One region of the Sporolactobacillus sp. Y61 genome, then DNA from elsewhere that is predicted to be linked to it. Evidence: riboswitches for the same ligand, from Rfam matches in the RefSeq annotation. Region 1 holds a riboswitch; the other holds the start of a gene.

Region 1 (4,214 bases):
CATCCAAAATGACCACTTTTGGACGCGTGATCAGAGCTGAAGCAACGCTCAGCCGCTTTTTCTGCCCCACAGAGAGCTGAAAGGGATTCTGCCTGCGCTGGTCTGTCAGAGAAAACCGGTCCAGGGAGTCGTTGACGGATTCTTCTACGACTTCCGGAGGAGTTCCCCTCAGGACCAGACTGAATCCCATCTCATCATCCGTCCGGTCAGTGACAAACTGATATTCCGGATTCTGAAAGACGAAGGCAATCTCGTCTTCCGGATGATCCAAATGCCAGCGAACATGGCCGCTGCAGGGTATCAGACCCATTATGCCTTCGACCATAGTACTCTTTCCGGCCCCGTTCTCACCAATTATGGCAATCCATTCCCCTTGCCGGATCTTCAATTCTGCAAGAGAAAAAGTCACCGCTTTATTCCGATAGACACAAAACTGATCAAGATCGAGAAGCGGATCATGAAACTTGCTTCTGGCGGCATGACCTGACCGTTCTTTTTCATATGACGGCCAGGCTCCCGGGTACCAGATACCATCGTCATCCAGTTCTTTTTCATGATTCCGAATCATTTCGGATTTCGGTCCATCGGCAATAATTTCTCCGGAAGTATTGAATAAAACGACACGGTCAATAAAATCCAGGACGTGATTAATTTTGTGTTCCACAATGATCAGTGTCCTCTTATGACTGACTTCTCTTACCGTTTCCCAGAGCGCTCTTGTTCCATCCGGATCAAGCAGAGCAGTTGGCTCATCAAGAAACAGGACTTCAGGCTCAAGTGCCAGCACACTTGCGATCGCAAGCCTTTGTTTCATACCCCCTGACAGGGTTCGGATCAGGCGATGTGAATCGGGAAAAAAGAGTCCGACCATTCTGAGATAATGGTTGATCAGATCCGGCATTTTGCTGCGTTTAATCTGCTGATTCTCCAGGACGAAAGCGATCTCTTCATCTACATAGGGCATGCAGAACTGTGTCTCCGGGTCCTGGAAGATGAATCCCCAGTTATCCGGAAGGCTTATTCTGTCGGTACGCATAGGGAGTTCGACGCTGCCTGGAATCAGACCTGAAAGCACCTGCAGAAGAGTGGATTTCCCACATCCGGAAGGACCAAGGAACAGAATTTTTTCACCTTCCTGATAATGAAAAGTAAGATCTTTGAAAGACATTGATTCTTTTTTCGGGAAAGCAAGCCTCAGATTGGTAACTCCCCAGATCCTTTGCTCATTTTTTGAGGACATCATAGTCTTCCTTCGAAACAGGACGCAGAATTTGTGTAACACCCGTCTTCTCAAGCGCTTTAACAAGAACGTAAGCAAATCCACCGGCAATCAATGCGGAACTGATTAAACGGAATATCACATATAGTGTCAGATTCCATCCGGCAAGACCGGTCATATAGCCATAGGCATAATCCAGAATAAATGATCCGATGGCAGCAGAAAATCCGGACAGCATAGCAACAGAAAAAGTAAAGCGCCGGTAGAGCCAGAGGGCAAAGATCAGTTCAGAAAAACCTCCCTGTATCAATCCATAATAAAGATTCTGTATGCCGCCGCTTCCTGCGAAAAGCACTTCGGCAAGCGCTGCTGCTGTTTCAGCCAGTAGAGCAACACCCGGTTTCCGTATCAAGAGTGCTGCAAAAGGCCCGGCGATATACCAGATACCGTAAATCAGTTGCTCCAGATGCATACCGAATGGCTGAAGTAAATCATAAACCGGTCCCATGAGTCTGAAGACAAGTCCGAAGGCGAGTGCAACAACAATGGTCACGAGAATATCCGTAAGATTGAGTGCATATTTCTTTTTTTCTGTTTCCATTCTGATTTCCCCCTAAAATCATTTGTTGACCAGGGTGTAAATAAAAAAACCGCTTTCCCAGGGAACGGAGAAGCGGTATGGCATCCTTCAGCAACATCAGCCACTTCCCTACGCTGGTATTATCCAGATCAGGTCCGAGGGTCAGAGTCAAAGCTCTTCTCAGCAAAAGCACCCCTAGTGTTCAAATGATTATTTTATTTTCATAATAAACATACTACAGCTGGGGTAAATGTTCAACAATTTTTAACATAAATCGCTTTCAATAATGACAGATCCGCCAGAATGGAGTGTTTATATGTTTTCTGCACCTCAATCACTGATTGTTCTTCTCCTGTTTATTTTGGGACCTTTTTCAGAAACGGATCAGGCGTTCCTCCGGCAAGACTCTCCCGACCAGATTATTCGATCACAACGGCCGGAGAACACCGCCGCACTTATCCAGTCTTCAGATCTTGTCATACAGGTTCATATTGATGGCCGAATCAGGCGATGGGAAACCGGCTGGAAGCTGTCGTCCGGACGCAGATTGGTCAATGCTTCACAGAAACTCTACCCGGTCAGTGTGCTGAAGGGAACCTTCTCAGCCCCTCCCCTGCTCCTGACAACGGGTATCGAACCCTTGCCGGTGCCCGATGATCCCCTGAACCGGATATATACCGGGCCGCTGGCAGATGGTGAGTATCTTCTTTTCCTCCGAAGTTCTGCTGTTCCCCCTTTCTTCATATTAAATGGCGGGTTCAGCGGCGTGTATCCGATCTATTCGGGAAGTACGATTGCTCTTGATACAGACGGGTTCCCGGACCTTGGAAGGAAAACGATGGATCAGATTGCAGCCATGATCCGGCGCATGGAATCCCGCACGCAGCGTTTTTTTAGCATAAGTGTTGTGGACAGGCCATATATTTTATTAAAGAAACGAGAAAAAATCGGAGGCAGAAATTATGGGAAAATTCATTACAGCCACAAATAAAAGACCCACTGCGCTAAATGATCGATTTCAGAATGGCATCCGCCGAATTGAAAGGCTGTCTGTCGAAGACTGCTTTGAAGCCATGACCCGGATCATGTACCGGATCATTATTTTTTGCGGCATCCCCTATTTTTTATTCGTCCTTTGGTCCCTTATCAGGATGCAGGGAGAATAATGAGAAACAAGTTAACCCTGATCTACTTGCAGGTCTTCAAGTATATTATCCAGAACGTAATCGATGGATTTGATCATCTCCAGAAAACGTCGCCGGCGCGTGTCCTTTTGAAAAGCGGTAACGCATATAATCGAAAGGTTATCATACGTATCTTTAATTTGAATGGGATAAACATATTCCGGATGGTCTTCACGCACCCATGTTTCTGCAAGCGGGCGCCAGCTGTCAATCAGGTGCTGGACGTGATCCGCAAAGGGTTTGACTTCACCGAAGAAATCAACGGAATAGTCAGGCCGGCGGGTCCGGTCTGTAAATTGCGCTTTTGCCTTTCTATTATATAATTTCAGTTCGCAGGTCATCTCTTTCAACCTTGCTTTTTCATTCTCTGGCATGATACACACCTCTAAAGTCCTATTCATATCCAGTTTAACATGAATCATGAAGGGAGCGCATGAAAACGATGTTTGAGCATGTGCTCCCCTGCCGCCTCCTCTTGTTGCGTGCTGGCCGGACCGTTCGGGTGGATCACAGATTCATTGATCATGATCATCTCTTTTTCTTCGTACAGCAGTTTTTCCCGACACTCAGATAATTGATGATCAATGAGGTCAGACGTTCGGCACATCACTTTATTTTCCAGCTGTTCCATCATTAGAAAAAGCCTGTCCATTTTATTTTCAAGAGACTGGAGCGACAGACCATTTTTTTTAGTATCCGCGGCCAGTGTGTGCAAAATATCCCTTCTTCCCTTTTCATGTTTACTCTTAAACTTCTATAGAGCAGCTGCTTTCCCCTCTGCAGGCGACAAAACTGGTACCCGTGCGACAAAACTCGTATTGCCTTTAAATAGCTTCATAAATGCTGTTCTTTTGTGAAACAGTCACAAAGGATGCGCCATTTTATTTCCGAGCATGGCTCATTTTGGTATACTGTGGTATGTTAATAGCAATCTGTCAAAGAGAGGCTACGAGATATGACCATCTATTATCCAAACGGGCAGCCTTACAGGAAAAAAGGAGAAGAAACACCTCACGAGGATCAGCGGCAGGTGACATATGGTCATCGGGGGATGACGCTGGAGGAAGATCTTAATGTCAGCAATCAGTATTACCTCCATTCCGACCAGGCAGTGATTTATAAAAAGCCGACGCCGGTTCAGATTGTCCATGTTGATTATCCGCGACGAAGTGCTGCAAAAATTACTGAAGCCTATTTCCGTAAAGCTTCCACGACAGATTATAATGGTGTA
Region 2 (4,214 bases), 1.3 Mb from region 1:
AAAATATGCCCTTGCGAAAGGAAAATTTTTGTGATATCATCGCGAATGTTTCGCTCCTGTTCTGTCCATTGCGGGCGGCTGAATGCGCCCGCTCCGGACTGGTAAATAATACCTATCCTGTATAACTTTCCAGCCGGCCAGGCCATATAAGACACACGGGTTTTCAGACCGGACTTTTCTTTCGATCCTGTCCAGCTGATCACGCCGTGCTGCTTTTTCTCCATGTGCCACGCGTATTCGGGCTCTTTTTCCCTGATTTGTTCGATTCTTTGGGCGAATTCCGTTTCAGTCATCAGGTCTGCATACTGCTCGCGGGCATAAACATTCCACCCGGTTACCGTCGCCTGCCTGTCAAGTGTTTCAGCAAACAGCGCCACCCGGTCAATCGGATCGATATCCTTCTTTACGCTCTCAGCACCTGCCGGAAAGGCCGGCAGGAGCAGACTTAAAAAGATGATACACAGGACTTTTTTCTTCATTGTTTTGCGCCCCTCTCCTGTTCTCAGTATTGCCTGCCAAGAGAGAAGGGCATACGTGGTACTTTTCGTTATTTTTCGCGCTCTTGCAACATCTGTTTCACTTTTAGCCGTAGATCTGTGGCAAAGTCATCGACCAGTTGACGTAGTCCAGAAAGAAGCGGGCCACCGGATAACTGACGGCGAGGGCCAGCAGAATATACAGCATTCGTGCCTGCAGACTTTTCGGATGTCTGAATAAAAGGTCAAATTTCAGGCTCTGAAGGGCCCACCAGGTTAAAATGAAGACAACGATGTGAACGAACAGACTGATCAGCGCCTGTAAACCGACTTGACTCATTATTTCTGTCACCTGCCCCGTATGCTGTGATATCCGCACTTCTCGGGCGGAGGCGGGGTCCGCATCCATCACCTGCTTGTCATATTCCTGTAACATAAATTTAATCTAAAATAAACCTTTCCTTGTGAATATTTTAACGCGGTTTCCATAAAATAACCATACTTTTTTCGATAATCGTTTATTCCGAATTATCTCTTACATAATGAAAATTTAATCAGTTCAGAACGGTTTCATATCGTTGTCCATCTGCTTTTTTTTGTGCTAAAACAGAATACAGGGAGTGTAACAACCCCTGCATCTTATATAGGAGGTTTTCCATATGGCGGAACGATTAGTCAGTGCAAAGGCACCGCAATTCAAACTGGATTGCGTCAATCCGGACGGTTCATTCGGAAAGGCGGATCTTGAGGAAAATATAAGGAACGGCGTTTGGACGGTTTTCTTTTTCTATCCAATGGACTTTACCTTTGTCTGCCCGACAGAAATTACAGCGTTCAGCGATCGCTATGAAGATTTCAAAAAACTGAACGCAGACATTATCGGCTGCTCCTGCGATACCATTTATACCCATCAGCAGTGGATGAAGACTTCACGCAAAGAGGGCGGAATCGGTAAGATCAATTTCCGCCTCGCTGCCGACCATACCCATGAGGCAGCCGAAAAATACGGCGTTCTGATCGAAGAGGAAGGCGTTGCCCTGCGTGGTCTGTTTATCATTGACCCCAGCGGCAACCTGCGCTACTCGGTTGTCAATGATAACAACATCGGCCGCAGTGTCGATGAAACGCTGCGTGTTCTTCAGGCGCTGCAGACCGGCGGCATGTGTCCGGCCAACTGGCAGCCTGGTGACGATACGCTGCATGTGTGATCAGGAAGCTATTGCACAAACCGAAGAGCTGTGTTAGGTTTTATATGTAAACAATTTCATGCTTATACTAGGGGAGCCGGCGGCCGGCTGAGAGTAAGACACTAGGTCTTTGACCCTTTAAACCTGATCTGGGTGATGCCAGCGTAGGGAAGTATGCTTCAATCAGATGATAAACGCAGACCAGATGTAACTGGGCTGCGTTTTTTGTTTAGAGAAAGTCCTTTGTGGTCTCTGGCGGTGCCTGCAATATGCTTCATTTTTCCATGGCCGCCCGCTTTCGCGGCCTGTCTGGAGGTGATCTTTATGAAACCGCTTTACAAGATGACCCTGTCCGCACTGCTTGTCGCAGTCGGTACACTTGCGGGTCATATACTCTACATCCCGCTCGGTGTCACGCGTATTTTTCCTGTTCAGCATATTCTTAACGTACTTGGTGCTGTGATTCTGGGTCCCTTCTATACCGTGGGCAATGCGTTTGCCATCTCGCTCCTGCGTAACCTTCTGGGAACCGGATCGATTTTTGCTTTTCCGGGGAGCATGATCGGGGCGCTTCTTGCCGGACTGATGTTCATCTGGCTCAAAAGTCCGTTCGCCGCTGCCGTCGGGGAAATTTTTGGAACCGGTATCCTCGGCGCCCTGGTTTCCTTTCCGATTGCCCGGTTCGTCCTCGGGCAGGATCTGGCCGCCGGATTTTTCGTCATTCCGTTTCTTCTGTCAACGACCTGCGGCAGTCTCATCGCCTGTGTCCTGTTGAAAACTTTCGCTTTGAATCCACGTCTGTCACATTTTTTAAAGGGGGCTAGAAAATGAGAACAGGTTTAACAATTGCCGGATCGGATTCCGGCGGCGGTGCCGGCATTCAGGCCGACCTGAAAACCTTTTCCGCACTCGGCGTCTTTGGCATGAGCGCCATCGTCAGCGTGACGGCACAGAATACACTCGGCGTGCGGGATGTCGCGGATCTTTCACCAAAAATAATCGGTGAGCAGATGGATGCCGTTTTTCAGGATATCCCGGTCGGTGCGGTAAAAATCGGTATGGTCTCGAACAGTGGAGCGATTGACCGGATTGCAGAAAAGCTCAGCTTTTATCAGCCGGGATGGATTGTGCTTGATCCGGTGATGGTCTCAAAGAGCGGGTACGACCTGCTGAAGCCGGAAGCTCGGAAGACCCTGACTGACCGACTTCTCCCGCTTGCTTCCGTTGTTACGCCGAATCTTTTTGAAGCGTCAAAACTGGTCGGCCGGCGTATTGACTCGATAGACGGCATGCACGAGGCGGCGCGGGAAATTTTTCAGATGGGACCAAAAAGTGTGCTTGTGAAGGGCGGACATCTGCTCAAAGAACCTGTGGATATTTTCTATGACGGCCGGCAGTTTCACACCTTTGAAGGCCGGCATATTGACACGAAAAATACCCACGGGACCGGGTGCACCCTCTCCTCAGCGATCGCCGCTTACCTCGCGCGCGGCGAAAAGCTGAAAGAGGCTGTCGGACTGGCTAAGGACTATGTACAGGGGGCTATCGAGCATAGCCTCTCGCTCGGCCATGGATTTGGGCCAACTCATCATTTTTATCGCTGGTATCCGGAAAGCGAGGTGCTGCAGAAATGATCTCAGCAGAAAAATTGTATCACGGCTTTTTAAAAATTCGCGAGGAGCGCCCACTGATTCACCACATTACCAATGCGGTAACGATCAATGACTGTGCCAATGCCACGCTCGCAGTCGGCGCGAGTCCCGTTATGGCAGACAGTCCGGACGAAACGGCGGACATGGCCGCCCAGGCCTCAGCCCTCGTGCTGAATATCGGCACGCTGACCGAAATGTCCATTACGGCAATGATACGTGCCGGGCAATCCGCCAACCGTTGTCAGGTGCCGGTCGTGTTTGATCCGGTCGGTGCCGGAGCCACGCCATTTCGCAGGCAGACCGTGTTCAGGATCCTCGATGCTGTTCATCCCGACATCATATGCGGCAATATGTCGGAAATAAAGGTGCTTGCCGGGATGAAGGCCCGGACCCGGGGCGTGGATGCCGGTGACAGGATGGATCATGCCGGGAAAATTGCCCGTGACCTCGCGCGGCGTCTCGGTTCAGTGATTGCTATTACCGGAGCCGCGGATGCGGTCTCTGATGGCAGGCGGACGTTCATCCTGCATAACGGAGTCGCCCGGCTCGCTTCGGTGACCGGCACCGGTTGTATGACCGACTCACTGATCGCCGCCTTTGCCGGGGTTCTCGAGGACCGACTGGAAGCGGCCGTCTGTGGGATCATGACCATGGGGCTGTCCGGTGAAAAAGCGGAGGCCTTACTTGCGGACGCGGACGGGATCGGCACATTTAAAGTACGCCTGTTTGACGCCTTTTCGACTCTTGATGCACATGACTTTTCAAAGGGGAGTGTTGAAGATGTCCGTGCCAAATCCTGATTATACCCTGTATCTTGTAACCGGGCCGTTTGATCCGAAAGCAGCAGATTTATATTTTCAGAAAGTCGAGGAGGCGCTGCGCGGCGGCGTTACCCTGCT

The links. Region 1 has a riboswitch for thiamine pyrophosphate ahead of ABNN70_RS10985 (ECF transporter S component). Riboswitches for the same ligand answer to the same signal wherever they lie in the genome.
Region 2: another riboswitch for thiamine pyrophosphate. It lies ahead of thiW (energy coupling factor transporter S component ThiW); the one in region 1 lies ahead of ABNN70_RS10985 (ECF transporter S component).

Annotation. Positions count from the first base shown of each region.
Region 1 is NZ_CP159510.1:2,329,580-2,333,793, forward strand. Features, by position in the region: gene ABNN70_RS10980 (ABC transporter ATP-binding protein) at 1-1,240, opposite strand, end outside; gene ABNN70_RS10985 (ECF transporter S component) at 1,224-1,820, opposite strand; TPP riboswitch at 1,909-2,006, opposite strand; gene ABNN70_RS10990 (hypothetical protein) at 2,116-2,790, shown strand; gene ABNN70_RS10995 (hypothetical protein) at 2,762-2,965, shown strand; gene ABNN70_RS11000 (YppE family protein) at 2,977-3,357, opposite strand; gene ABNN70_RS11005 (hypothetical protein) at 3,402-3,698, opposite strand; gene recU (Holliday junction resolvase RecU) at 3,939-4,214, shown strand, end outside.
Region 2 is NZ_CP159510.1:1,017,584-1,021,797, reverse strand. Features, by position in the region: gene ABNN70_RS05060 (YwmB family TATA-box binding protein) at 1-479, opposite strand, end outside; gene ABNN70_RS05055 (DUF1146 family protein) at 583-816, opposite strand; gene ABNN70_RS05050 (peroxiredoxin) at 1,136-1,684, shown strand; TPP riboswitch at 1,744-1,851, shown strand; gene thiW (energy coupling factor transporter S component ThiW) at 1,988-2,494, shown strand; gene thiD (bifunctional hydroxymethylpyrimidine kinase/phosphomethylpyrimidine kinase) at 2,491-3,297, shown strand; gene thiM (hydroxyethylthiazole kinase) at 3,294-4,115, shown strand; gene thiE (thiamine phosphate synthase) at 4,096-4,214, shown strand, end outside.